DNA from 2 places in the Apilactobacillus micheneri genome. Region 1 is predicted to be linked to the other one. Evidence: a T-box and tRNA genes for the amino acid it is inferred to sense, from the RefSeq annotation. Region 1 holds a T-box; the other holds one or more tRNA genes.
The links. The T-box of region 1 lies ahead of DY123_RS05485 (valine--tRNA ligase). A T-box ahead of a tRNA ligase gene usually reads a tRNA of that ligase, here a tRNA-Val.
Positions count from the first base shown of each region.

Region 2: it encodes a tRNA-Val, which carries the amino acid that the T-box ahead of DY123_RS05485 (valine--tRNA ligase) is inferred to sense. The anticodon was not compared.

Region 1 covers NZ_QUBI01000004.1:60,404-75,862, forward strand. Annotated here, with positions in the region: gene DY123_RS05410 (hypothetical protein) at 1-610, shown strand, start outside; gene DY123_RS05415 (D-alanine--D-alanine ligase family protein) at 684-1,784, shown strand; gene DY123_RS05420 (DNA-3-methyladenine glycosylase I) at 1,873-2,412, shown strand; gene DY123_RS05425 (helix-turn-helix transcriptional regulator) at 2,502-3,332, shown strand; gene DY123_RS05430 (IS3 family transposase) at 3,410-4,612, shown strand; gene DY123_RS05435 (universal stress protein) at 4,779-5,234, opposite strand; gene DY123_RS05440 (hypothetical protein) at 5,252-5,539, opposite strand; gene DY123_RS05445 (replication-associated recombination protein A) at 5,536-6,804, opposite strand; gene DY123_RS05450 (YueI family protein) at 6,842-7,315, opposite strand; gene rpsD (30S ribosomal protein S4) at 7,432-8,040, opposite strand; gene DY123_RS05460 (free L-methionine (R)-S-oxide reductase MsrC) at 8,236-8,706, opposite strand; gene DY123_RS05465 (septation ring formation regulator EzrA) at 8,867-10,585, shown strand; gene DY123_RS05470 (cysteine desulfurase family protein) at 10,701-11,849, shown strand; gene thiI (tRNA uracil 4-sulfurtransferase ThiI) at 11,864-13,081, shown strand; gene DY123_RS05480 (thiol peroxidase) at 13,122-13,631, shown strand; T-box leader at 13,663-13,883, shown strand; gene DY123_RS05485 (valine--tRNA ligase) at 13,921-15,459, shown strand, end outside.
Region 2 covers NZ_QUBI01000001.1:67,188-82,646, reverse strand. Annotated here, with positions in the region: gene DY123_RS00490 (deoxynucleoside kinase) at 1-98, shown strand, start outside; gene serS (serine--tRNA ligase) at 377-1,660, shown strand; tRNA gene DY123_RS00480 (tRNA-Val) at 1,878-1,950, shown strand; tRNA gene DY123_RS00475 (tRNA-Lys) at 1,953-2,025, shown strand; tRNA gene DY123_RS00470 (tRNA-Leu) at 2,047-2,130, shown strand; tRNA gene DY123_RS00465 (tRNA-Thr) at 2,149-2,222, shown strand; tRNA gene DY123_RS00460 (tRNA-Gly) at 2,226-2,297, shown strand; tRNA gene DY123_RS00455 (tRNA-Leu) at 2,318-2,403, shown strand; tRNA gene DY123_RS00450 (tRNA-Arg) at 2,427-2,500, shown strand; tRNA gene DY123_RS00445 (tRNA-Pro) at 2,514-2,587, shown strand; gene DY123_RS00440 (CtsR family transcriptional regulator) at 2,764-3,231, shown strand; gene DY123_RS00435 (ATP-dependent Clp protease ATP-binding subunit) at 3,248-5,764, shown strand; gene rpoB (DNA-directed RNA polymerase subunit beta) at 6,031-9,627, shown strand; gene rpoC (DNA-directed RNA polymerase subunit beta') at 9,645-13,304, shown strand; gene DY123_RS07755 (hypothetical protein) at 13,340-13,582, opposite strand; gene DY123_RS07705 (prepilin peptidase) at 13,591-13,986, opposite strand; gene rpsL (30S ribosomal protein S12) at 14,199-14,612, shown strand; gene rpsG (30S ribosomal protein S7) at 14,650-15,120, shown strand; gene fusA (elongation factor G) at 15,214-15,459, shown strand, end outside.

The DNA of each region.
Region 1 (15,459 bases):
TTTTAGTTACAAAAATTTTAAATTATCTATCCAAAATTCAATTAGTAGAAGAAAATACTTTATAATAAAGTGCAAGTTAATATTATTATTTTCAATAATATCTGTTTGTTTTAATCTTTTAGAAAGTTTTATAGATAAATTCATTTTTCATATTTACGCAGATAATTTTTATTCTCATCAATATGACAGTTATTTTAGAATTGATATATTTAATCAAACTTCTAATTTCTTAATTACCTTGTTTGTAATGATATTCTTTATTTTATTGCTTAATACATGGGGTAGCTTTCTATCATTGTTTTCTGCTTTTTGGAAATTTATTTTTCATATCTTTTTTATATCAATGTTTTTATCTTGTTGCTTATTATTAAGTGATCAAGTATACTATAATATTTTTTCTAGATTTATGGTATCCATTAATTCTTCTTTTATACTAGACTTTTTATTTGGATTTATTGATGGAATAAATAATAAACCAGCATCTCAAATAAATTATAAAGATATTATAATTTACAATCCAACTTGTATAATATTATTTTTAATCATTATATCTTCAATATTATTTTTAATTAATTATAAATTAACGAAATTAAAGCAAGTAAATAGATAAATAATTGAATACAAAATTTTTTAAAATATGATATACTATAGTTTCAAAGATTAATTATAGGACGGTTATAAAAATGGCAAATAAAACACATTTAGCACTATTATTTGGTGGAGATTCATCAGAACATGATGTTTCAAAACGTTCAGCACATAATATTTATGATGCAATGGATAAAGAAAAATATGATATTAGTTTATTTTTACTTACTAAGAAGGGTATTATCTTAAGTAATGAGGCTTCTCATCGTGTTTTCAATGGTGAACCAGAAGATGATGTTGTAAAAGAAGAAATGTCTAAATTAGATTTTTCAGATCCTTTGGCACCAATCAAAAATCTATCAGAAGTTAAAGATATTGATGTATTTTTCCCTATTATTCATGGTAATTTAGGTGAAGATGGTACTATTCAAGGTTTATTAAGACTATTGCATAAACCATATGTTGGTAGTGGTATCTTAGAATCAGCTATGGGTTTTGATAAAGACATTACTAAAAAAATGTTAAATCTTGCAAATGTTAGAAATACTAATTACCAATTAATTACTCCTGATAATAAAGATGAATGGTCATATGCTAAGTTACAAGCTAAATTTGGCGATGTAATTTTCTTAAAGCCAGCTAACCAAGGATCATCAGTTGGTATTCATAAGATTACCAATGAACAAGAATTTGAAGATGGCTTAAAAGATGCATTTAGATATGATTATAAAATTCTTGCTGAACAATCAATTAATGGTCCAGAAGAATTAGAAATCTCTATTTTAGGTAATGAAAAACCTATTGCTTCTAAATTAGGTGCAATTAGAGTTCCTAAACAAGATAAATTCTATACTTATGACAATAAGTTTGTTGATGCTAGTCAAGTTATTTTTGATATTCCAGTAGATGTTTCAACAGAATTATCTGATGAAATTACTGATATGGCATTAAGAGCTTATAAAGCATTAGGCCTTAAAGGTATGGCGCGTATTGACTTCTTAGTATCTAAGGACGATGTACCATATCTTGGAGAGGTTAATACTCTTCCTGGATTTACTAATATTAGTTTATATCCACAATTATGGGAATCATCTGGTATTAGCTATACTGAATTGATTGATCGATTAATTGATTTAGCATATGCTGAGTTTGATCGTCAAGCTAATATTATTCATGATTTTAAACCATTATCATAATATTTTTAAAAGTACTCAATAGAGTACTTTTTTATTTTGAATTAGTGTTAAATAACATTCGTATATTATGAATGGGAGGCGATAACTTTTGGTTGAAAGATGTGATTGGGCAAAAGATAATCCAAAGTTATTAATATATCACGATAGAGAATGGGGAGTTAAGGAAACTAATAATCGAAAATTGTTTGAAAAACTATCTCTTGAAATTATGCAAGCAGGTTTGAAATGGACTTTAATTCTAGATAAAAGGAATGAAATTATAAAGGCTTTCGATGATTTTGATGTTGAAAAAATTTCAGAATATAGTATTAATGATATTAAGCGTCTAATGAATAATAAAAATATAATTAGAAATCAAAAAAAGATAGAAGCAATTATCTATAATGCAAGAATATGTAGATCTATCAATTTAAATAAATTTATATGGGAGCCATTTAATTATAGTATGTTAGATCATTTATTGAATACGGGTGAATACAAATATATAGATTCTTTTATCCATAAGTATGTTTTGAATTTTAAAAGAAAAGGATTTAAAAGGATTGGAAATAAAACATTATATTCATTTTATCAAGCAATTGGTGTGATTAATGACCATGAATTAAAATGTTTTTATCATAATAGATAAAAAAGTGTTGATTAAAAATAATAAAGGGGTATTATAGTAATATACTTACGAAAGGGTATACAATAAGGTGTATACATTATTTAATCACCATGCAAAAAAGTGGCGCATTAATAAAGAAGTCCAGGATTATTATGGGCATTACTCAAGCTGAATTAGCTAAAAGAACAAATTGTACACAAACTACGATTAGTAATATTGAAAATGGTAATCATAAAACCGATTTACATACCATTTCATTAATATCTGATATATTAAATATTCCAATCGAAAGTTTTTCTAATGATACCTTTCAACTTACACATCGTAAATTGGATAAAATTTATGAATATATTTTGGACGGTAAATTAGATTCTGCTAAGCATTGTTTGGATGGAATTATTGCTTTTAATATTGATGATACTATTACAAAAGGTAAATATTATTTTTATAGTGGCTATATTACTTTTTATCAACAAAAAGACTATGTTAAAGTGATTCCTTTAATGTTAAATGCATATTACTGTTTTTATAAGGATAAAAAGAATCTATCATATTATGTTTGGACATGTAGCTATCTTGCTAAATCATATTATTTACTAAATAGTTACGATGAGTCTAATTATTATATTAATAATGTATTAACAATTATTAATGCAGATGATAGTATTGACCATTCTCTGGAACATATAAAAGATGCTTACAATATGTTGCATTATGTTTTATGCAAAATGAAGAGATTTAAAGATGCAAAATGTATATCTAATTTAATTGAATACCGAGAATTAGCCTTTATTGCAAACTTTGAAATTATTTTAAGAGATCATAAAAGAAATAGACCTGATGATGTTCAATTTAATAACTTATGTAATTATATATGTAGTTTAGGAATAAAGTTACCAAATAATTTTCAAAAACTTATTGAAAAACATAATTTAGAATAAATAAAAAAGGATTCCAAAAGGTGAAGTGACCCCCAAAAGTTGGACAAGAAATTGTTCAATATTTTGGGGGTCATTTTTTGGTTAAATTTAGTTATGAATTTAAATTAAATGTTGTTTTAGAATATCTACAAGGATATGGTTCAACTTATCTTTGTAAAAAATATAATATTGTGAATAATAGTACTGTTTTGCTATGGATTAATATGTATAAAGCCTACGGCTTAAAGGGTTTAATTGTAAGAAATTACGATAAAGTGTATTCTGGTGAGTATAAAATAAAAGTGCTGAATTGGATTCACACCCACCACAAGTCGTATCCAGAAACAGCACTTCAATTCAATATATCTGCCAGTAGTACTATCTTCACTTGGCAGAGAAGAATGGAGACCAAAGGCATACGATCATTTTACAACAAACGTGGTCGCCCTAAAATGAAGAAAACTAAATCAATCATAAACGCACATCAAAAAGCTTTATCTAAAAAATATATGGTTAAATATCATTATGAAAAAATTAAAATTGAAAATAATAATAGTAGTCAATTTGTTTGTGTAAACAAACTTATTCATCAATTAAAGAATTTCTCCAAGAGCTATATTTTAAAGATTATTGAGTATCCTCGGAGTCTTTATTATTATAATCTTAAGAAAGCTACGCTTTCTTTCAATAAATGTGGTATTGAAAAGCAAATAAAAAAAATCATTCTAAAACATACTTCTTATGGATACCATAGGGTAACTGCAGTATTAAGGAAATCCGGATTAAATATCAATCATAAACGTGTACAAAAGATAATGAAACGTAATAATTGGCAATGTAAATTGTTTAGTCGACGCAAACGTAAGTATAATTCATATAAAGGTCAAGTAGGCAAGATTGCTTATAATATATTAAATGGTGATTTTACAGCCAATAAATTTGGGCAAAAAATTACTACTGACGTTAGTGAATTTAGATATGGCAATGAAGATATAAACCATCGGGTTTATTTATCACCAGTAATGAATTTATATTCAGACAAAATAATATCTTTTAATATTAGTAAACATCCAAATGTAAGTTTTACTTTAAAGGCACTAAATGAAGCAATGCTTAATCTAAAATCATTACCTTATAGAACTATTGTGCACAGTGATCAAGGTTTTCAATATCAACATCATAGTTGGGCTAATACATTGAAAAAATATAATGCGATTCAGTATATGTCCCGTAAAGGGACATGCTTAGATAATGCACAGATGGAATCATTTTTTCATATTATGAAAAGTGAAATGATATAATACAAAAGGATCCTTAATCCATGCCATGAAAGCATGGATTAAGGATTACAATAATAATAGAATAAAAGAAAAACTAGGATACCAATCACCAAATCAATATTTGGGATTAATATCCTAGTAAAAGTTGTCCAACTTTTGGGGTTCACATCAATATGAGCTTTTTTATTTATTCTTTATTTTGTAAATCTGTTTTTACCATTAGAACATCACAACTTGCTGATCTTGTTACATATGAAGCTACGGAACCAATTAAAATTCTTTCAGTCATATTCTTACCGTTAGCACCAATCATGATTAAATCCGTATTAAATCTTTTGACTAAATCTTTTGCAATAATTGATTTTGGCATTCCATATTCAATAACATAATCAACATTGTTAACTCCGGAATCAATTGCTGTTTGTTTATATTTATCTAATGTCTTTTTTGCATCAGATGTTAATTCATCTAACATTGATGTATCGAAAGTGGCTAAATCGTTAAAAACTCTTGTATCAATAACATGTGCAATGTGTAAGCTAGCATTGTTTCTTTTGGCTACTTCTACTGCTTTATTGAAAGCTAATTTAGAATATTTTGATCCATCAATTGGAACTAAAATTTGTTCGTAGTTTTTTAACATATTATGCACCCCAATATTTATTTTTGTGGTAGAAATTTAATTAATGTTAATTCCATCACTAAGGACATTATACAACTAATGATTAATATTATGATAATAAATGGAATGCTATTTATTATTATTGATATTAAAGATAATATTGCTAAACCAATAAATATTAGACCGTATTTTTTAACCATTGAGCTTAATAAATTGTTATTTTCAGGATGAAGTAACATGAATGGTTTATTACGATGCTTATATAGATATATCCCCATTATTGATAGAATAATTGTAAATATTGTCATCAAAATTATAATAATCATTTTGATCCTCCATTATTTTTTCTTTGTGCATTGATTAATTTTTCATATTGTATTTTATATGCAGTTTCAATTTTTCCATTACTCTTTGGTTTATAATATTCATCGTTCTTTATTTTATTAGGTAAGTATTGTTGCTTAACCCAATCATTTGGATAATCATGAGCATATTTATAATCAATGCCATGGCCTAATTTTTTGGCTCCAGAATAGTGTGAATCTTTTAGATAATTAGGTATTTCTCCATAGTTACCACTTTTAATACGTTCAATAGCACTATCGATAGCTTTAATACCAGAATTAGATTTAGGTGACAATGATAGTTCAATAATTGTATCTGCTATTGGGATTCTCGCTTCCGGTAACCCAACTTTATTTGCTGCATTAATAGCTTCAACAGTTCTAGCACAAGCAGGAGGATTAGCCAATCCAATATCTTCATAAGCAATAACCATCAATCGACGGCTAACAGAATTTATATCTCCAGATTCCAATAGTCTAGCTGCATAATGTAAGGCTGCATTTACATCGGATCCACGGATAGATTTTTGAAATGCTGATACTACATTATAATGAGCATCACCATTTTTATCTTGAGTTAAAGCTTTCTTTTGTAAACATGCCTCTATATCTGGTAATTTTATTTCTACTATACCTTCATTATTGATTTTGGTAGATTTAGCAGCTAATTCTAAAGCATTTAATGCACTTCTTAAATCACCATTTGTACTATTAGTTAGAAAACTCATTGCATCATCATTAATTTTTATATCCATATTACCTAGTCCATCATTTTTATCCTCTAATGATCTTTTTATTGCATTGTGAATATCATTAGAAGTTAGGGGATAGACTTCAAAAATTTGAGTCCTACTTCTTATAGCAGGATTAATATTTATATATGGATTTTCAGTAGTTGCACCAATTAAAATAATATTTCCGCTTTCTAATAGTGGTAACAAAAAATCTTGTTTGGTTTTATCAAGTCGATGTATTTCATCTAAAAGTAATACTACAGTACCTGACATTTTTGCTTCTTCAGCAACTATTTGCAAATCTTTTTTAGTATCAGTGGCAGCATTTAGTTGTCGAAAGGCATATTTTGTAGAACCAGCAATTGCGCTTGCGATACTTGTTTTTCCGGTTCCAGGAGGTCCATATAGAATCATTGATGATAAGATTTTGGCTTTAACCATTCTATTAATAATTTTTCCCTTACCAACTAAATGTTGTTGACCAACCACATCCTCAATCTTTTTGGGTCTCATTCGATAAGCTAAAGGATGCAAATAATCACCACCTTAATTATTTAAAAATATTTTTAATTTTATCCATAAATGAGGACTTTGAATCTTTTTTACTTGAATCATTTTTTTGTGAATCATTATTATGATTATACTTATTTTCAAAATCTATTTTATTAATATTAATGGATTGTTTATTAGCGTAAACAACACCATAATTTTCAGGTTCAGTTTTATAAAATGAATCAGTTTTTATAACAAATTTTATATTATTTTGTGAAGCTAATTTAATAAAAGGGGAAATTAAATCGTGTGATAAATTTCCATTTAATATTAGTTGATAACTAGAGTTATTTTCAAATTCTTTATTTAAATCTTGAATGGCATTAGAATTACCTAAATCTTTTATTTTAATTGCAAATGAAACTCGTTCTCTAAAAGTTCCTAAATACTTTCTTTGTTCGTCTGGGTTTACTTTAGGAGTGCCTCCCATTGAAGACTGTTCTAATCTATCATTTACATTATTTTCGCTCATAATAAAACTCCTTTTTATTTGCACTTAATAAATACCATTCTATCATTTATTAAATAATGGTAACAAAAAAGTGTTTTGCATAAGCAAAACACTTTCGATAAAAATGAAATATTGAATTATAGTTTGTTGTAGTATTCAACAATAAGTGAAGCATCAATATCAGCATTCATTTCATCACGTTGAGGTAATCTAGTGATTGAACCTTCAAGTTTGTCAGCATCAAATGATACGTATTGTGGACGACCAACAACGGCGTCAACAGCATCTTTGATGATTTGTAGATCTTTTGATTTTTCACGAACTGAAACAACTTGACCTACTTTTACTTCGTATGAAGGAATGTCAATACGTTTACCATCTACAGTAATGTGACCATGGTTTACTAATTGACGAGCTTGACGACGAGTAGTTGCTAAACCTAAACGGTAAACAACGTTATCTAATCTACGTTCTAGTAAAATCATGAAGTTATCACCGTGACGACCTTCTCTAATTTTACCTGCACGAGTAAATAATTTTGAGAATTGACGTTCAGTTAAACCATACATGTAACGTAATTTTTGTTTTTCCTTTAATTGAGTACCATATTCAGATAATTTACCACGACGACCTTGACCGTGATCACCTGGTGCGTAAGGGCGACGAGCTAATTCTTTACCAGTACCTGATAATGAAATACCAAGACGACGCGAAATTCTCCAACTAGGACCTGTATATCTAGACATAAAAATATCCTCCAATAAATTTGTTTTGGAGTAAAATAATCCTTTATATACTTAGTATTCGTGCATATTGTTTTGCGACTTTCGCTTCAGCAGCCGTGAAGTTACTAGTAGGACCAATGTTGCGGCATCAATATGTTGACGAGCTTACCGTATATTGCTGCATTATTTTACACAAAAAGTATTCTACGTTCATTTTTATACTTTGTCAATATTCAAATGATTAATGAACACTTTTACAAATTCTCTTAATATATTTTCATCTTCTATTGAAAAACGATTTAAAATAGGGGCATCAATGTCTAACACTCCAAAATTCTTACCATCTTTCATAATAGGTATAACAATTTCAGATTTGCTATCTGAATCACAAGCAATGTGGTCAGGAAATTCGTTAACATTTTTAACTCTTTTTGTTTTTTGTTCTTTTAAAGCATTACCACATACTCCACGGCCATTTTTAATATGAACACATGCTACTTTTCCCTGAAATGGACCAAGAATTAGTTCATCATTTTGTTTCTCATATAAATAGAATCCAGCCCAGCTGATATCTTTCATGCTTTGCATTAACAGTGCGGATGCATTCGCCATATTAGCAATATTATTATTTTCGTTACTTAAAAGTGCATCTAATTGTTTAGCAATCATTGATTTAATTTCGCTCATATTTACCTACCTATCTACCTTATAAATTGTTTATTAGGTGTTTTAATAATCTTTACATACTGATATAATTTAAATATATATGGAGTTATTCTATTATTATTAAAAATAAATTACAAATAAAAAATATTATTAAATAAAAATTAAGGGGACATACGATAAAATGATTGTAATAGTATCTGCTATATTAGTAGTTGCCGTAATAATTATGCTAATATTAGTTGTTTATCAAAAAAGTGTTTTGAAAAAGATTCAAGATGCTATTAATAAAAAGGACACTTTAAGTAAAGCACCAATTGGTGACAATATTGAAGCTACTTCTAAATTAAATTTAACTGGTGATTCTTTTGATCAATTTAATGATTACAAAGAAAAATATGAAAAAATTATTAATGATGATTTACCAAGCATTAATGTTGCATTAAATGATGCCAACAGTAATGCTAAGACATTTAGCTTATTACAGGCTAATTCATTATTGTCCGAATCTGTTAATTCACTTAATGAAATTGAAGATTCTATGGGTAAAATTGATAATGGCTTAAATCAACTTAAAAATTTGGATGAGCAGCATACAAGAGCTATTGATGAATTAGATAAACAAATAAAAGACTTAAATAAAAACATTTTATCTAAGAATTATTCTTATGGTCCTAGTAGTGACAAAATAGAAGATGAGTTAAGCAACATCAAATCTGAATATCAAGAATTTATTAAGACTGTTGAATCAGGTGATCAATATACAGCTGATGATATCTTAAATAGTTTAGTTAAAAAAATTGAAATAATTGAATCATTAATGAAAGAGACGCCTAAGCTTTATTTATCTTTATCTAAAGACTTTCCAAAACAAATTGATGAAATTTATCGTGGCCATAGAACTATGATTGAGACAGATTATAATTTCTCAGATGATAATATTGATGAAAATATTGAAATAATAAAATCATCAATTAATAAAGCTATCTCTTTGCTTTCTGATTTAAAGATTGATGATGTTAAGCAAGAAAATTATAAAATTGAAAAAACTATTGATTCTATGTACGAAATGATGGAAAAAGAAGTTATTGCTAAACGTAAAGTTCGTAAAAACATTAAATTAGTTTATGATTATATTTATCATGCACGTCGTCAGAATCATATGTTACTTGAAGAACTGGATCAGTTAAGTAAGAATTATACTTTAGAACATGATGAAATAAAAAAGGCTAAATTATTTTCACAACAAATTCATCAAATTGAAAGTATTTATAATAATGATTATCAACTTATTATGGATAAAAAAGCTGTTTATTCTGAAGTTCAATCTCATCAACAAGATTCTAAAAAACAATTAAGTGCTATTGAAAAAGAGCAAAAAGATATTAATGATTCTGTTGCTGATTTAAATGAGGAAGAAAATACAGCACGTGAATTAATTCAAAAATTTGATTTTCAACTTTTAAACATTCGTCGTAAAATTGATAACTTAAATTTACCTGGTTTACAAGATGATTTTATGGAAAAATATAAGTATTCTTACAAAAAGGTTTCTGAATTAGGTTCTACTATTAATCAAGTTAAAATTAGTATGGATGAAATTAATAAAAAATTAAATACTATGGATAAAGCGATGGAAGAATTAATTTCTGACACTGAAGAAATAGTAGACAACGCAATTTTGGCTGAACGATTGATGCAATATGCTAATCGATATAGAAACAATAATGAAGAAGTTAATGCTGCTTGTGTTGAAGCAAAAAATTATTTTGATAATGACTTCGACTATGAAAAAAGTTTAAAAATTATTTCTTCTGCAATAGAAAATGTTGATTCAGGGGCTTTCAATCGCATAAAGAAAGAATACTATCAAAATAAGCAAAATGAATCGAAAAAAAATTAAATTGATAAAGAAGTGATGTCTATAAACTAACATTACTTCTTTTTTTCTGTTATAATTATAAGATTGTTTATCTTATTACTTTGAGTAAGTATTATGAAAAGAGGGTCGAATAATAATGATTTATTTTGATAATAGTGCTACAACTAAGCCTGATTTGAGTGTTGTTGATACTTATTCTAAAGTCAGCAAAAATATTTGGGGTAATCCATCTAGTCTTCATCAATTTGGAGAGCAATCTTTTAATCTTTTAGAACAATCTCGTCAGCAGATAGCTAAGATATTAAACGTCTTTCCAGATGAAATCTTTTTCACTGGTGGAGGTACCGAAGGCGATAATTGGGCTATTAAGGGTACAGCAATGGTCAAAAGAAAATATGGTAATCATATTATTACTTCTTCGGTTGAACATCCCGCAGTAATAAATTCTATGAAACAACTAGAAAAGTTAGGCTTTGAAGTGACATATCTACCTGTAGATCAAAATGGAAAAGTAAGCGTTGAAGATGTTAAAGCATCAATCAAGCATTCTACGATTTTGGTTTCCATTATGGCTGTTAATAATGAAGTTGGTTCAATTCAACCTATTGAACAAATTGGTGAATTATTAAAAAAATATCCTACAATTCAATATCATATTGATGCAGTTCAGGGAATAGGTAAAGGCTTGCATGATATCATATTTAATGATCGTGCCGACTTGATAACTTTTTCTGGCCATAAATTTCATGCACCTCGTGGTGTAGGCTTTATGTATAAGCGTCGTGGTAAAAAAGTTGAGCCACTACTAGCAGGTGGGGGACAAGAAAAGAACTTAAGAAGTAGTACAGAAAATCTTCCTGCAATAGTAGCAATGGCTAGAGCTTTGAGGTTGCTAACTGATAATGAAAAAGAAAAAGTTGCAAAGCAAGCAGAAATAAAAAACTTTATTTTCAATTATATTTCTAAATTTGATAATGTTATAACTTTTTCTAAAGATAATGCTGAGTTTGCTCCTCATATCTTGTGTTTTGCAATTAAAGGAGTAAGGGGAGAAACAATTGTTCATGCATTTGAAAGCTATGGTATATTTATATCTACTACTAGTGCGTGCTCATCTAAAAAGCATTTAACTTCTAGCACTTTAACGGCAATGAAGATTCCCGAAGAGGATGCTACTAGTGCGGTTAGAATTTCATTGGATGAAAATAATACAATGGATGAAGCTAAGAAATTTATTCAAATTTTTGATATACTTTATGAAAAGTTTAAGAAAATTAATGCTTAGAAAGGAATGAATCGATGCAATATACTGAGATAATGGTTCGATACGGTGAATTATCTACTAAGGGTAAGAACCGTAAAGACTTTATTAAGCAACTTGGTAAGAATGTTAAACGAGTTTTGCATAATTTTGATCATCTTAAAATTAATGCTAGAAGAGATCGCTTGCATGTAACTTTAAATGGTGAAACTTCTGATAAAGTTATTGATCGTTTAAAAGATGTTTTCGGGATTGAAACTTTTTCTCCTGCTATGAAGGTAGAAAAAGATATAGATGCTGTAAAAAAAGTGGCTTTAGAAATGGTTAAAGACCAATATAAACCCGGTATGACATTTAAAATTGATACTAGACGTCAAGATAAGAATTTCCCATTAGATACTCATGAAATCAATGAAGCACTGGGAAGTGCAATTGTTGATAATATTGACGGAATAAAAGCTAAAATGAATAAGCCCGACATTGCTATTCGTGCAGAATTTAGAATGAATGGGGTTTTCTTGTCTAGCTTAACGATTCCTGGATCTGGAGGTTTGCCAGTTGGTACTGGTGGACGTGCAACTATGATGTTATCTGGTGGAATTGATTCTCCGGTTGCATCATATTTAGGGATGAAACGTGGTGTTAAACTAGATATGGTTCATTTTTATAGTCCTCCATACACTAGTGAACAAGCTTTAGCCAAAGCCAAACAATTAACTGAAAAATTAACTCGTTTTGGTGGTAATATTCAATTCCTTCAAGTACCATTTACTGAAATCCAAGAAGAGATTAAGGAAAAAGTTCCTGAAGGATATTTAATGACTGTTCAACGTAGAATGATGTTAAGACTAACTGCTGCATTAACAATTAGTAGACATTGTAAAGGTATTTTTACTGGTGAATCATTAGGCCAAGTAGCTTCTCAGACATTAGAAAGTATGATGGCAATTAATGATGTAACTAATATGCCAGTTTTAAGGCCATTAACTTCATTGGACAAAACTGAAATTATTAGAATTGCTGAAAACATTGATACTTATGAACTATCTATTATGCCATTTGAGGACTGTTGTACTGTATTTACACCACCAGCACCAAGAACTAAACCTAATTTATATCGCACAAGAGAATGTGAGAATATGATTGATGTAAAAGGTCTAATGGAACGTGCTCTAGATAATGTCAAAATTGTTGATATTAAACCAGGAGAAGAATTCTTAAATGCTAATGAAGATGTTTTCTCTGAATTACTATAAATTTATTTTATAATTATTAAATGAATAGGAATGATTAAAAATGGAATTAACATTTTTAGGTAAAAAAGTTAATACTGATGGTGAACCAATTAATGTTGGTAATACATTACCAGACTTTAAAGTTTTAAATTCTAATAATGAAATCGAAACTAATAAAGACGTTTTAGGTAAAGTTACTGTAATTAGTTCGGTTCCAGATATTACATCCGATGTATGTAGTTTAGAAACGAAGAAATTTAATCGTAAGGCTGATGACTTTTCAAATGTAAACTTTTTAACTATTTCTAAAAATACAGTCGATGAACAAAAAGACTGGTGTGCTGCTAAAGGTGTAAAAAATATAGAATTATTATCAGATAAAGATTTATCTTTCGGTAAAGCTACTCATACTTATGTTCCAGATATTGATGCTTTAGCTAGAATGATTTTTGTTCTGGATAAAGATGGTAAGGTAGTTTATCGCCAAGTAATTCCAGAAATTGGAACACTACCAGACTTCAATGAAGTTGTGAAATCTATTGAAAAATTAAGTAACAATGTTGACGACTAGTCAAAAATTGTCTAATATATAGTTATTGATAAAGAAAGTGTTGAACAAGAGAGTATTTTTAAAATAATGTGAACAGAAAGAAAATTAATTGATGAAAAATTTTCCTTTATTTTAAATTGAAGGTAGCTTGGGAGCTTTCATATTGAACTTAGAATAGATATGAACGGGACCATCGTTAAATGGAATTAAGTGAGAATATTAATTGTTTTAGTATTCTAAATTAGGTGGTACCACGAGCACTTCGTCCTATTGGATGAGGTGCTCTTTTTTTATAATTTGGAGGGAAATTATGTCTAAAGAAACAGAAATGTCAACAAAGTATGATCATAATGCTGTTGAACAAGGTCGTTATAAAACTTGGCTAGACGAAGATGTCTTTAAACCAAGTGGTGATAAAAAAGCAAAACCATATTCAATTGTTTTACCCCCACCAAATGTTACTGGTAAGTTACATTTAGGCCATGCCTGGGATACAACTTTACAGGATATGTTAATCAGACAAAAAAGAATGCTTGGTTATGACACTGTATGGGTTCCAGGAATGGATCATGCTGGAATTGCTACTCAAGCTAAGGTTGAAGCTAAGCTAAGAGAACAGGGTATTACTAGATATGATTTAGGCCGTGAAAAATTTGTCGATAAAGTTTGGGAGTGGAAAGATGAATATGCTGCTACTATTAAAGAACAATGGGCAAAGATGGGCCTTTCTTTAGATTACAGTAGAGAACGTTTTACTTTAGATGATGGATTATCCGATGCTGTCAAAAAAGTTTTCGTTGACTTATACAATAAAGGGCTAATTTATCGTGGACAATATATTATTAACTGGGATCCACAAGCACAAACAGCCTTATCAGATATTGAAGTTGTTCATAAAGACGATAAAGGTGCATTTTACCATGTTAAATATCCATTTGCTGATGGAGTAACCTTTGATGGTAAAGATTATATTGAAATTGCTACTACTCGTCCCGAAACTATGTTTGGGGATGTTGCTGTAGCAGTTCATCCTGATGATGAAAGATATAAAGAATTAGTTGGTAAAAAGATTGTAGTCCCATTAGTTAATCGTGAAATTCCAATTATTGCTGATAAATATGTAGATCCTGAATTTGGAACTGGAATGGTTAAGATAACTCCTGCTCATGATCCTAATGACTTTAAAGTTGGTAACCGTCATGATTTAGAACGCATCAATACTATGAATGGTGATGCTACTATGAACGAAAATGCCGGTAAATATAATGGCATGGATCGTTTTGAAGCTAGAAAAGCAATGGTTAAGGATCTTGAAAATCAAGGTTATATGATAAATATTGATCCTATTGTCCATGCTGTTGGTCACTCAGAAAGAACTGGTGTGCAAGTTGAATCAAGACTTTCTACTCAATGGTTCGTAAAGATGAAACCATTAGCAGATCGTGCTGTTGAAAATCAATCAACTGATGATAAAGTAAACTTTATTCCAAAACGTTTTGAACATACATTCACTCAATGGATGGATAACATTCATGATTGGGTTATTTCACGTCAACTATGGTGGGGACATAGAATTCCTGCTTGGTATAACAAACAAAGTGGAGAAATGTATGTTGGAATGGAAGCACCTAAAGATGCCGAAAATTGGGAACAAGATCCTGACGTGCTAGATACTTGGTTCTCATCTGCATTATGGCCATTTTCAACTTTGGGCTGGCCTAATGAAAATTCAGAAGATTTCAAACGCTATTTCCCTACTAATACTTTAGTTACTGGATATGACATTATTTTCTTCTGGGTTTCACGTATGATTTTCCAAAGCTTAACATTTACTAATGAACGTCCATTT
Region 2 (15,459 bases), on a different contig from region 1:
TTGATGGCGATAAATATGATTTTATTGAAAATGAGAATGATCGTAAAAAAGTTTTACAGCAGATTGATAATAAGTTAAAAGAATTGAATTTAAAATAGTTGATTATCTAAAATAGATGTAATATTATTATTTATAGATGCAAACGCGATGTATGTTTATTAGTAGACATCAAGAGATGTGATGGTTGGTGAAAATCACAAGTCGAAATTTCCGGCATACGAAAAGCGGGTAGGTAATGCTACACGGTAAGTGACCGTTATCACAATACGAGTGTTTAGTTATGACTAAGAACTTGGGTGGTACCGCGAAAAGAAGGCCTTCGTCCCAATTGGATGAGGCCTTCTTTTTTATTATCTATTACTAGGAGGTATTACTTATGTTAGACATGAAAATGATTAGACAAAATCCTGATTTTATTAAGGATAAATTAGCAACTAGAGGGATTAAAGCTGAAACTATTGATGAATTGATTGGATATGATGAAAAACGCCGTGAATTAATTCTTAAGAGTGAAACTTTAAAGGCTAATAAGAACAAAGCATCTAAGAAAATTGCCGAAGCAAAACGCAATAAAGAAGATGCAACAGATGCTATTAATGAGATGAAGCAAGTCGGTGCTGATATTAAACAATTAGATGCCGATCTAGAAAAAACTGAAAAAGATCAACACGATTTAGCTGCGCATTTACCAAATATTCCAGCAGATGGGGTTCCTGAAAGCTTAACTGAAGAAGGTGCCGTAGAATTACGTAAGATTGGTAAACCACGTAATTTTAAATTTGAACCAAAACATCATTGGGATATTGGCGAAAAGCTAGGAATTTTAAACTTTGATGCTAGTGCTAAAGTTGCTGGTAGTCGTTTTGTATATTACATGGGGGCAGGTGCTAAACTAGAACGTGCCGTATATAACTTTTATTTAGATCAAAACGATAAAGCAGGTTATACTGAAGTTTTACCACCATACATGGTAAATTCAGCTTCAATGTATGGAACAGGTCAATTTCCTAAATTCTTAGAAAATAAGGCCGGTTTTGAGATTGCTGATAGTGATTTAACTATGATTCCAACTGCTGAAGTTCCACTGGTTAATTATTATCGTGATGATGTTATTCCAACTGAAAAATTACCAGTTAAATTTACTGCTTTAACACCTGCATTTAGATCAGAAGCAGGTAGTGCTGGTCGTGATACTCGTGGTTTGATTCGTTTACACCAATTTAACAAGGTTGAAATGGTACAATTTACTAAGCCTGAAGATTCATGGGATGCATTAGAAAGTATTACTGAACATGCGGAATCACTACTTAAATTGTTGAAGATTCCATACCATGTTATTACTTTAACTACTAGTGATATGAGTTTTACTGCTGCAATGACTCATGATCTTGAAGTTTGGATGCCTGCTCAAGGTCGTTATCGTGAAATTTCAAGTTGTTCAAATACCACTGATTTCCAAGCTAGAAGAGCACATATCCAATACCGTGATGAAAATGGTAAATTACAATATGTTCATACATTAAATGGTTCTGGACTTGCAGTTGGAAGAACAGTTGCAGCCATTTTAGAAAATTATCAAAATGAAGATGGTACTGTTGATATTCCAGAAGTATTACAACCATATATGCATGGAATGAAGAAAATTAGTAAAGAAAATTAGTTTAATAATATTTAAAGAGCAATCATTGATTGCTCTTTTTTTATAAAATTTAAAATTAAGGGTAGACAATTCATTGTATGTTAGATATAATATTTTTTGTTGAGTTTTTTGAAATAAACAATTTAATTAATTATTAAAAAAGTTGTTGACTTTATAAAAAACAAATGATATTATTAAATAGTTGTCTTGTTGAGATAACTTATCGGAATGACCTCATGGAGGATTAGCTCAGTTGGGAGAGCATCTGCCTTACAAGCAGGAGGTCACAGGTTCGAGCCCTGTATCCTCCATTGAGCCGTTAGCTCAGCCGGTAGAGCATCTGACTTTTAATCAGAGGGTCGGCAGTTCGAACCTGCCACGGCTCATTACAATTAAAAAAGCAACTTGCGGGCGTGGCGGAATTGGCAGACGCGCTAGATTTAGGTTCTAGTTTCTATATGGAAGTGGGGGTTCGAATCCCTTCGCCCGCATTATGCATAGCATATGTTGCCGACTTAGCTCAGTTGGCTAGAGCGCTTCACTAGTAATGAAGAGGTCGGGTGTTCGAATCATCTAGTCGGCATATGCGGAAGTAGTTCAGTGGTAGAACATCACCTTGCCATGGTGGGGGTCGCGAGTTCGAATCTCGTCTTCCGCTTTTTATATTGTAATATGTCTGCCGGGGTGGCGGAATTGGCAGACGCACAGGACTTAAAATCCTGCGGTTAGTAATAACCGTACCGGTTCGATCCCGGTCCTCGGCATTTAACTGAATATAATTTATTTTGCACCCATAGCGCAACTGGATAGAGTGTCTGACTACGAATCAGAAGGTTGTAGGTTCGAGTCCTACTGGGTGCATTTTTTATTTCCTCGGGAAGTAGCTCAGCTTGGTAGAGCACCTGGTTTGGGACCAGGGGGTCGCAGGTTCGAATCCTGTCTTCCCGATAATAATTTTATTTTGAGAAAATGATTTGACTATTAATTGCTTTTGTAAGAGAGTAATGACGTAGGAAAGTTGTTTTCTCATTTTTTGTCTATAAATAATTCAAAATACTTTTATTTTGTAGAATAACTACGTATAATAAAAGTCAATATTAGTCAAAGATGGGACGGTTATTTATATGCAAGGTAAAAATCTGTCTGATGTTATTGAAGCGTATTTAAAGAAAATATTGGCTAATGACGAAAAAGTTGAAATTAGTCGATCTGATATTGCCAACCTTTTCGATGTAGTTCCATCTCAAATTAACTATGTTATAAAAACCAGATTTACCATTCAAAATGGTTACACTGTTGAAAGTAAACGTGGCGGTGGTGGATATATAAGAATTGAAAAGGTTAAGTTGCTTGATAATTTAGATATTTTGGATACACTGATTAATGCAATTGGTGATTCAATATCTCAACGTGAAGGTAAGGCAGTGATTGGAACATTGTTAGCAAATGAATTAGTTACTGTTAATGAAGCTGACTTGTTATCAGCTGCAAGTGATAAGCAAACTTTATCCATTGGCAATAAAGAATTAGAAAATGAAATTAGAGCTAAGATTATGGTTTCAATATTGAATCATTTGAGATACAAAAGCTAGAAAGTGGGGCTACTTTATGGATAACATTTTTACTCCAAGCGCAAAGAACGTTTTAATTTTAGCACAAGAACAAGCGAAAATTTTTGGTCACCAAGCTGTTGGTACTGAACATTTATTATTAGCTTTAACAATTGAAAAAAATGGCATTGCTTATTCAGCATTAAAACAAAGCGGTGTCTCTGAAGATGACGTCAAAGGTGAAATTGAACTTGTAATTGGTTATGGAAACTTTAAGGATCCTGATAAGAACACTTATTTACCATATTCTCCTAAGTCTCAAGGTGTACTTACACTTTCTGGACAATTAGCTAAAAGATATGGTTCTATCAAGATTGGAACTGAACATTTACTATTAGCATTGTTGGATACACCTGATATTTTATCTAATCGATTGTTAAATAACCTGGGGACTAATGAAACTTCAGTTCCAAATGTAAAAACAGTTTTATTACGTAAAATGGGTGTTTCTGCCAATGACAATACTAAACACATCCCATTCCCTGGTTCTAGAGAATCTAAAAATAAAGCAGGAACTCCTACATTGGATTCATTAGCTACTGATTTAACTCAACAAGCTCGTGATGGCTTAATTGATCCTACTATTGGTCGTGATGGTGTCATTAAACGAGTAGTCCAAGTTCTAAGTCGTCGTACTAAAAATAATCCCGTTTTACTAGGTGAAGCAGGAGTTGGTAAAACAGCTGTTGTTGAAGGATTAGCTCGTAAAATGGTTAAAAAAGAAGTACCAGAAGATATTTCTGGTAAACGTTTAATGATGCTTGAAATGGGTACTTTAGTTGCTGGAACTAAATATCGTGGAGAATTTGAAAAACGTTTAATGAAGATTATTCAAGAAATTAAAGCTGATGGTCATGTAATTCTATTTATTGATGAATTGCATACACTAATGGGCGCTGGTGGTGCTGAAGGTGCTATTGATGCATCTAATATTCTAAAACCAGCATTAGCTCGTGGTGAAATTCAAACCATTGGTGCTACAACCTTAAATGAATATCAAAAACACATTGAAAAAGATGGCGCTTTAGCAAGACGTTTTGAAACAGTTGATGTTCCAGAACCTACTAAAGAAGAAACTAAACAAATTTTACAAGGTATTCGTCCTAAATATGAAGATCATCATCAAGTTAAGATTACGGATGAAGCTATTGATAAAGCTGTTGACCTATCAACCAGATATATCAGTGACCGTTTCTTGCCAGATAAGGCAATTGACTTAATTGATGAATCTGCTGCAATGGTTAGAATCAATAATTTAGATGATTCAGATAAATTATCTGAAAAAGAAGCCAAATTAGATGAATACAAGAACAAAATGGAAGAAGCCATTGAAAGTCAAAAATTTGAAGAGGCTGTTAAGATTCGTGAACAAGAACAAAGCCTTCGTTTAGAAATTGAAGCTGAAGCATCTAAGCTAGAGGATAAAAAAGCTCAAGCTAAACAAGATCGTGACTATAATCTAAAGGATACTGGCGAAGATGTTGCTCAAATTGTTTCTGAATGGACAGGAATTCCAGTTACTAAAATGAAGCAATCAGATGCTAACCGCTTAGTTAATCTAGAAAATATTTTACACAAAAAGATTATTGGACAAGATGAAGCTGTATCTGCGGTTTCACGTGCTATTAGAAGAGCTCGTAGTGGATTGAAAAATCCAAACCGTCCAATTGGTTCATTTATCTTCTTAGGACCTACTGGTGTTGGTAAGACTGAACTAGCTAAGGACTTAGCTGAAGAAATGTTTGGATCAAAAGATGATATTATCCGAATTGATATGTCTGAATATATGGAAAAAACTTCTACTAGTCGCATGGTTGGTTCAGCACCTGGTTATGTTGGCTATGATGAAGGCGGTCAATTAACTGAAAAAGTTAGAAGACATCCTTACTCAGTCGTTTTATTTGATGAAGTTGAAAAAGCGCATCCAGATGTATTTAATCTATTATTACAAGTCTTAGATGATGGATACTTGACTGATGCTAAGGGTCGTCGTGTTGACTTTAGAAATACAGTTTTGATTATGACTTCAAACTTAGGTGCTACAACTTTACGTGATAAGAAGACAGTAGGTTTTGGTGCAGAGTCAGAAGATCAAGAAGCAAATCAATATAAAGAAATGTCAGCTACTATTAAGAGTCAAATGAGAAGATTCTTTAAACCTGAATTCTTAAATCGTATTGATGAAACTATTATTTTCCATGAACTTAATAAGAAACAAGTTCAACAAATTGTTAAATTAATGGCTAATGACTTACTTGTTCGTGTAAAAGAACAAGGAATCAATATTAAGGTAACTCCTAGTGCTGTTGATTTAATCGCTGAAAAAGGATTTAATCCTGAATTTGGTGCTCGTCCTATTAGAAGAACTATTCAAACTGAAGTTGAAGATAAACTTTCAGAAGCAATGTTATCTGGTGAAATTAAACCTGGTGACAATGTGAGCGTTGGAGCTTCAAAAGGGCAAATTAATATTGTTAAAAAAGAAAATAATAAAAAAGAAACTGTAAAATTATAGAATTTAAAAAGAGGGATTTTATTCCTCTTTTTTTGTATAATCATTGACTTTATTTTTTGATACGTGTATTATACTAAATATGTAACTACGAAGTTAAATGTGTGCTGGCGATCTATTGTCCGTCAAGCATGCTTATAATTAACCAAAAATAAGTTTATTTAGTTTACTTATTTTGGTTTTTTTTTGCTCATTTTTAGTAAAAATAGGCAAAAAAAGTTAATTGTAATAAAAATGTAATATAATCCTTCGTAGAATATTTTGGAGAGGTGAAGAACTTGGCAGGACATTTAGTTAAATATGGTAAACACCGTATTAGAAGAAGTTACTCTCAAATCAAGGAAGTTCTTGATTTACCTAATTTAATTGAAATTCAAACTGACTCATACAAATGGTTTTTAGATGAAGGTTTGCGTGAAATGTTTAACGGCATCATGCCAATCGATGATTTTCAAGGAAAACTTTCATTAGAATTCGTTGATTATCAGCTATTAGAACCTAAGTATACTGTTGATGAAGCGAGAGATCACGAAGCAAATTACTCTGCTCCGCTTCATATTACTTTAAAATTGACCAATCATGAAACTGGTGAAATTAAAACCCAAGATGTATTCTTTGGTGATTTCCCACTTATGACTGATCAAGGAACATTCATCATTAATGGTGCAGAACGTGTTATTGTTTCACAATTAGTACGTTCACCAGGTGTATTTTTCCATGAAGATAGAGCCAAAAATGGTCGTCTATCATATGGAACAACTGTTATTCCTAACCGTGGTGCATGGATGGAATTTGAAACAGATGCTAAAAATCTTTCATATGTACGAATTGACAGAACTAGAAAGTTACCTATTACTGAATTAGTACGTGCTTTAGGTTTTGGTTCTGATGATGAAATTACTCAAATTTTAGGTAGTAACGATAGTCTTTCACTTACTTTGGAAAAAGATGTTCATAAAGATACTGAAGATTCACGTGTTGAAGAATCATTAAAGGATATTTACGAACGTCTACGTCCAGGTGAACCTAAGACAGCAGATTCTTCACGTAGTTTACTAACAACTAGATTCTTTGATCATAAGCGTTATGACATGGCACCAGTAGGTCGTTACAAGACTAACAACAAGTTAAGTTTGAAGACCCGTTTATTAGGATTAACTCTTGCTGAAACATTGGCAGATCCTGATACTGGTGAAATTATTGCTAATAAAGGTACTGTTGTTGATAAAAACGTTATGAAGACATTGGCACCATACCTAGATCGTGATGACTTTAAGGCTTATACATTCAATCCTTCAGAACAATCAGTTGTTCCTGAACCAATGACTGTACAAATTATTAAAGTTCAATCTGAAAATGCTCCAGATCATGTTGTTAATGTTATTGGTAACGATAATATTCCATTAGATTACCAACACATTACTCCTGCTGATATTATTTCTTCAATTAATTACTTCTTCAATCTACAAGAAGGAATTGGTGAACCAGATGATATTGATCACTTGGGTAATCGTCGTATTCGTTCAGTTGGTGAATTATTACAAAACCAATTTAGAATTGGTTTAGCAAGAATGGAACGTGTTGTTCGCGAACGTATGTCAATTCAAGATACTAGTACCGTTACTCCACAACAATTAATTAACATTCGTCCAGTTGTTGCATCAATCAAAGAATTCTTTGGTTCATCACAACTATCACAATTTATGGATCAAACTAACCCATTGGGTGAATTAACTCATAAACGTCGTTTATCAGCATTGGGACCTGGTGGTTTAACTAGAGATCGTGCTGGATATGAAGTTCGTGATGTTCATTACACTCACTATGGTCGTATTTGTCCAATTGAAACTCCTGAAGGTCCTAATATTGGTTTAATCAGTTCACTTTCAAGTTATGCTAAAATCAACAAATATGGATTCATTGAAACACCATACCGTCGTGTTTCATGGGACAATCATAAAGTTACCGAAAAAATTGATTACTTGTCAGCTGATGAAGAAGATAATTTTGTTGTAGCACAAGCTAACTCACCATTAAATGAAGATGGATCATTTGCTAATGATATTGTTATGGCTAGATACAAATCCAAGAATATTGAAACTAAGATTGAAAATGTTGATTACATGGATGTTTCTCCTAAACAAGTTGTTTCTGTTGCAACTGCATGTATTCCTTTCTTAGAAAACGATGACTCTAACCGTGCTTTAATGGGTGCTAATATGCAACGTCAAGCGGTTCCTTTGGTTAATCCACATGCTCCATTAGTTGGAACTGGGATTGAATACAAAGCTGCTCATGATTCTGGTGTTGCTTTAATTTGTAAACATCCAGGAACTGTTGAATATGTTGACGCTGACGAAGTTCGTGTTCGTCGTGACGATGGATCATTAGATACTTACAAGCTAATGAAATTCCAACGTTCAAATGGTGGTAAGAACTATAATCAACGTCCAATTGTTCGTGCTAATGACCATGTTGATGCTGATGAAATTCTAGCTGATGGTCCTTCAATGGAAAATGGTGAATTAGCATTAGGACAAAACCCAGTTGTAGCATTTATGACTTGGCAAGGTTATAACTTCGAAGATGCTATTGGTATTTCAGAAAGATTAGTTCGTGATGATGTATATACTTCTATTCATATTGAAGAATACGAATCAGAAACTAGAGATACTAAACTTGGACCTGAAGAAATGACTAGAGAAATTCCTAACGTTGGGGAAGATGCGTTAAAAGACCTTAACGAAGAAGGAACTATTCGTGTTGGTGCTGAAGTTCATGATGGTGATATTTTAGTTGGTAAAGTTACTCCTAAGGGTGTTACTGAATTATCAGCTGAAGAAAGATTATTACATGCAATCTTTGGTGAAAAATCACGTGAAGTTCGTGATACATCTCTACGTGTACCTCATGGTGGTGGCGGTATCGTCCAAGATGTAAAAGTCTTTACTAGAAAAAATGGTGATGAACTATCTCCTGGTGTAAACAAGATGGTTCGTGTATACATTGCTCAAAAACGTAAGATTCAAGTAGGGGACAAAATGTCTGGTCGTCACGGTAACAAGGGTACTGTTTCCATTGTTATTCCTGAAGAAGATATGCCTTACTTACCAGATGGTACTCCAATTGATATTCTGTTGAGTCCAATGGGTGTTCCTTCTCGTATGAATATTGGTCAAGTTCTTGAACTTCATTTAGGTATGGCTGCAAGAAAACTTGGTATTCATGTAAGTACACCTGTGTTTGATGGTGCTCGTGATAAAGATATCTGGGGTACAGTTAAAGAAGCTGGAATGGCATCAGATGGTAAATCTATCGTTTATGATGGACGTACAGGTGAACCATTTGATAAACGTGTTGCTGTTGGTGTAATGCACTACTTGAAACTTGCTCACATGGTTGATGATAAGATTCATGCTCGTGCTATTGGACCTTACTCACTTGTTACTCAACAACCACTTGGTGGTAAAGCACAATTTGGTGGACAACGTTTTGGTGAAATGGAAGTTTGGGCTCTTGAAGCATATGGAGCTGCCTACACATTGCAAGAAATTTTAACTTACAAATCTGACGATGTTGTTGGACGTGTTAAAACATATGAAGCAATTGTTAAGGGTGAACCAATTCCTAAACCAGGTGTTCCTGAATCTTTCCGTGTTTTAGTTAAAGAACTACAAGCATTAGGTCTTGATATGAAAGTTCTTGATTCAGATAACCAAGAAATTGAACTTCGTGACTTAGATGGTGAAGATGATGAAGTGGTTAATGTTGATGCATTAAGTAAGCTGGCTGAAAAACAAAAGGCTGAAAAAGAAGAACAAGAAAACACTAAGTCTGATAAAACAAATACCAACACTAAGGAATAAAGAAAGGGGACTATCCATTGGTCGATGTAAATAAATTTTCAAGCATGCAAATCGGTTTAGCATCTTCTGACAAGATTCGTAGTTGGTCATTTGGTGAAGTTAAAAAACCAGAAACTATTAACTATAGAACTTTAAAGCCAGAAAAAGATGGTTTATTCGATGAAAGAATTTTCGGTCCTACAAAGGATTGGGAATGTGCTTGTGGTAAATATAAACGTATTAGATACAAAGGTATCGTTTGTGATCGCTGTGGAGTTGAAGTTACTCGTTCAAAAGTACGTCGTGAACGTATGGGACACATTGAATTAGCTGCCCCAGTTACTCATATTTGGTACTTTAAGGGTATTCCAAGTCGTATGGGACTTATCTTAGATATGAGTCCACGTGCATTGGAAGAAATTATTTACTTTGCATCATATGTTGTTACTGATCCTGGTGATACACCACTAGAAAATAAACAACTTATGTCAGAACAAGACTATCGTCAAAAGAAACAAGAATATGGTAATCGTTTTGAAGGTAAGATTGGTGCTGAAGCTATCAGAACCTTACTTAAAAACGTTGACGTTAAAAAAGAAGTTGCTGAACTAAAGGATCAATTAAAGAAAGCTACTGGTCAAAAACGTGTTCGTGCTGTTAGAAGACTAGATATTCTAGAATCATTTGTTAAATCTGGAAACGACTTAACATGGATGATTATGGAAGCTATTCCAGTTGTTCCACCTGATTTAAGACCAATGGTTCAACTTGAAGGTGGTCGTTTTGCTACTTCTGATTTGAATGATTTATATCGTCGTGTTATTAACCGTAATAATCGTTTGAAGAGATTATTAGATTTACATGCTCCTGGTATTATCGTTCAAAATGAAAAACGTATGTTACAAGAAGCAGTTGATGCTTTAATTGATAATGGTCGTCGTGGACGCCCAGTTGCTGGACCAGGTAACAGACCATTGAAGTCACTTTCACATATGCTTAAAGGTAAGCAAGGTCGTTTCAGACAAAACTTACTTGGTAAGCGTGTTGACTATTCTGGTCGTTCAGTTATTGATGTTGGACCATTCTTAAAATTCAATCAAATGGGACTACCTGTTCCAATGGCTCTTGAATTATTCAAGCCTTTCATTATGAAAGAATTGGTTAACCGTGAAATTGCTTCTAATATTAAATCAGCTAAACGTCAAATTGAACGTAAAGATGAAGAAGTCTTTGATGTCCTAGAAGATGTTATTAAAGAGCATCCAGTTCTATTGAACCGTGCACCTACACTTCATAGATTAGGTATTCAAGCCTTTGAACCAGTGTTGGTTTCTGGTAAATCAATGCGTCTTCATCCATTAGCTTGTGAAGCTTATAATGCCGATTTTGATGGTGACCAAATGGCTATTCACGTTCCTTTATCTGATGAAGCTCAAGCTGAATCAAGACTATTGATGTTAGCTGCTACTCATATTTTGGCACCTCGTGATGGTAATCCTATCGTTACTCCTTCCCAAGATATGGTTATTGGTAACTACTACTTAACTATGGAAGAATCTGGACGTGAAGGTGAAGGTATGATCTTCAATAATCCTGAAGAAGCTAAATTGTCATACCAAAGTGGTTTAACTCATTGGCACAGTCGTGTTGGAATTGCTGCTAGTTCAATGCCAGAAAAACCATTTACTGATGAACAAAGAAATAAGATTTTAGTAACTACAATTGGTAAGATTATCTTCAATGGTATTCTCCCTGATTCATTCACTTATTTGAATGAACCAACTGATACTAACTTAAATGGTCATTTATCTGATAAATTCTTCTTAGAACCTGGGGAAGACATTCATGAACATCTAAAGGATGCACCAATTATTGGTTCATTTAAGAAGGGCTTCTTGTCAGATATCATTGCCGCAGTTTACAAACAATATAAAGTTACTGAAACTTCACACTTATTGGATAGGATTAAAGATTTAGGTTATAATGAATCTACTAAGTCTGGTTTAACTGTTGGTATTACTGATGTTACTGACTTAAAAGAAAAACCTGAAATTATTACTGAATCTCATAAGAAAGTTGAAAACATTACTAAACAATTCCGTCGTGGTTTAATTACTGATCATGAACGTTATGAAAGAGTTATTGGTGTCTGGAGTGACGCCAAGGATGAAATTCAAAATAAATTGATGGAAAGTTTTGATCCTCAAAATCCTATCTTTATGATGAGTGATTCTGGTGCTCGTGGTAATATCTCTAACTTTACTCAACTTGCTGGTATGCGTGGATTAATGGCTGCTCCTAATGGTGAAATTATGGAATTACCTATTACTGCTAATTTCCGTGAAGGACTATCTGTTTTGGAAATGTTCATTTCTACCCACGGTGCTCGTAAAGGTATGACTGATACTGCCTTGAAGACTGCCAACTCTGGTTACTTAACTCGTCGTTTAGTTGATGTTGCTCAAGATGTTATTATTCGTGAAGAAGATTGTGGTACTGATCGTGGTGTTATCGTTACTGCCTTGAAGCAAGGAAATGAAATGATTGAACCACTTTATGATAGAATTCTTGGTCGTTATGCTATGAAGACAGTTAAGAATCCTACTACTGGTGAAGTGATTGTTAAGCATAATCAAATTATCAATGAACCAGAGGCTCAAGCAATTACTGATGCAGGTATTAAAGAAGTTGAAATTCGTTCAGCATTTACTTGTAACACTGTTCATGGTGTTTGTGAAAAATGTTATGGACGTAATTTAGCTACTGGATCTCCTGTTGAAGTTGGTGAAGCAGTTGGTACTGTTGCTGCTCAATCAATTGGTGAACCTGGTACTCAATTAACTATGAGAAACTTCCATACTGGTGGTGTTGCTGGTAACGCTGATATTACTCAAGGACTTCCTCGTGTTCAAGAAATTTTTGAAGCTAGAAATCCTAAAGGTAAAGCAGAAATTTCAGAAGTTACTGGTACCGTTGATTTAATTGAAGAAAATCCTGCTGAAAGAGTTAAGGAAGTTACAATTAAAGGTGACGCTGATACCAGAACTTACAAGGTCCCAATCAATGCACGTATGAACGTTGCTGAAGGTGACGTAATTCGTCGTGGTGGAGCTATTAATGAAGGTTCTGTTGATCCTAAAGAACTTATTAAAGTTCGTGATTCATTATCAACAGAAGTTTACTTGCTAAGTGAAGTTCAAAAGACTTACCGTATGCAAGGGGTTGAAGTTAGTGATAAGCATGCTGAAATCATGGTTCGTCAAATGTTACGTAAAGTAAGAATCATGGATGCAGGTGACACTGATGTTCTTCCTGGTACATTAATGGATATTGATGCTTTCAAGAAAGCTAATGCTGATGCAATTATTTCTGGAAAGATTCCAGCAACTGCACGTCCAGTTATCTTAGGAATTACTAAGGCTGCTCTAGAAACAAATAGTTTCTTATCAGCTGCATCATTCCAAGAAACTACTCGTGTATTAACTGATGCTGCTATTCGTGGTAAGAATGATCCATTAGTTGGACTTAAAGAAAATGTTATTATTGGTAAATTAATTCCTGCAGGTACTGGTATGAAGACTTATGGTCGTATCGAACCAAAGGTCGATGAAAAGGAAAACAACGATAAATCAAAAGATGTTTACTCAATTGATGAAATTGACAAACGTATGAATGAAGAAAACGTTGACAATAAATAATAATTAAAAAAATAGCAATTGCTTTTTAGCAATTGCTATTTTTGTATACATATAGATATTACCGTGCCAATAAATATAAATGGAATGAATGGAATCGTTTTAGTTTTTCTTTTTATCAAAATGAAATAAATTAAACATGTTGATGATGATAAAAGCGTAATATTTATTAATTGATTTATATTAAATACTAATGCACATATACTTAATACATCAATATCGGCCATTCCTATAAAGTTAAATTTATTATTAAAACAAAATATAAAAAGGTATATTACCATAACTATAATCACTTTTTTATGTTAAATGAAATTAATAGTGTTGATAACAGCAATAATAATATTGAAGATAAAGATACAAATTTATTTTTAAAATCTTGTACTGATAAAAATATTAGAATAAATAGAAAGGGGATATACTTGATATTTAACGTAAAAATATAAATCATCGTTGTTGAAACTATGGTTAATAATTCTATTAAGAAAAATGACCTATTTATTTTAAATTTACATTTTCTACATTTTCCTAAAAGAAATATATAACTTATTATGGGAATTAAATCAAACCATTTTAAAATGTAACCACAATTATCACAGTGTGAGCGTGGAAATACTATAGATTGATTGTTGCTTATCCGGTATTCTACTAGTGCAATAAAAGATCCGATAACTCCACTAACTATCATTATTATAAAAAATTCATATTTTAAAATTTACATCACCTCTATATTATATTTACGAAAATAATAAATAATTATTTGAAATTACATTGACGAGATTTTGTGCCCATGTTAATATTATCAAGTACTTATTCATTCGGTGAGTTTTGTTATAAAAAGAACCACCTGGATGTGTGGACTTAAAAATATAAAAAATTTTCGGAAGGAGGAATTTTTAGATGCCTACTATTAACCAATTAGTACGTAAAGGTCGTCATTCTAGAAGTTCTAAATCAAAAGCCCCAGCTTTAAATCATGGGTATAACAGTTACAAGAAGAAGCAAACTAACAACCCTGCTCCTCAAAAACGTGGGGTAGCTACTCGTGTTGGTACTATGACTCCAAAGAAGCCTAACTCAGCTTTACGTAAATACGCTCGTGTTAGATTATCAAACTTAATTGAAGTTACTGCCTACATTCCTGGTATTGGTCATAATCTTCAAGAACATAGTGTTGTTTTAATTCGTGGTGGTCGTGTTAAGGATTTACCTGGTGTTCGTTATCATATCGTTCGTGGTGCATTAGATACTGCTGGTGTTACTGATCGTCGCCAAGGTCGTTCAAAATACGGTACTAAGAAACCTAAAGAATAATTTTAATTAAAGCTATAATAACAAGGAGGATTTTTTAATGCCAAGAAAAGGAAATGTTCAACAACGTGAAGTTCTTCCTGATCCAATTTATAACTCAAAAATGGTTGCTAGCTTAATCAACCGTTTGATGTTAGATGGTAAAAAGGGAACTGCTACAGAAATTTTATATGGTGCATTTGACCTTATTAAGAAAGAAACTGGAAACGAAGCAGTTGATGTATTCGAAGAAGCTATGAAAAACGTTATGCCTGTACTAGAAGTTAAGGCTCGTCGTGTTGGTGGATCAAACTACCAAGTTCCTATTGAAGTACGTCCTGATCGTCGTGTTACTTTAGGTTTACGTTGGATTGTAAACTATGCACGTTTACGTGGTGAACACACTATGGTTGAACGTCTAGGACGTGAAATCATGGATGCTGCTAACAACACAGGTGCTTCAGTTAAAAAACGTGAAGACACTCATAAGATGGCAGAAGCTAACCGTGCATTTGCTCACTACCGTTGGTAATATAAACTTGTACAATTTTGTGCAATTGGATTAGTGGCTAATGGTATTAGCCACTTTTTTAAAAAGTGAATTATTGAGAGGAGAAACATTTTAATGGCTAACAACAAACGTGAATTTCCATTAGAAAAAACACGTAACATTGGTATTACTGCGCATATTGATGCTGGTAAAACAACTGCTACTGAACGTATTTTGTACTATACTGGTAGAATCCACAAAATTGGTGAAACTCATGATGGTGCTTCACAAATGGACTGGATGGTACAAGAACAAGAACGTGGTATTACTATCACTTCTGCTGCTACTACTGCTCAATGGAAAGACTACCGTATCAATATT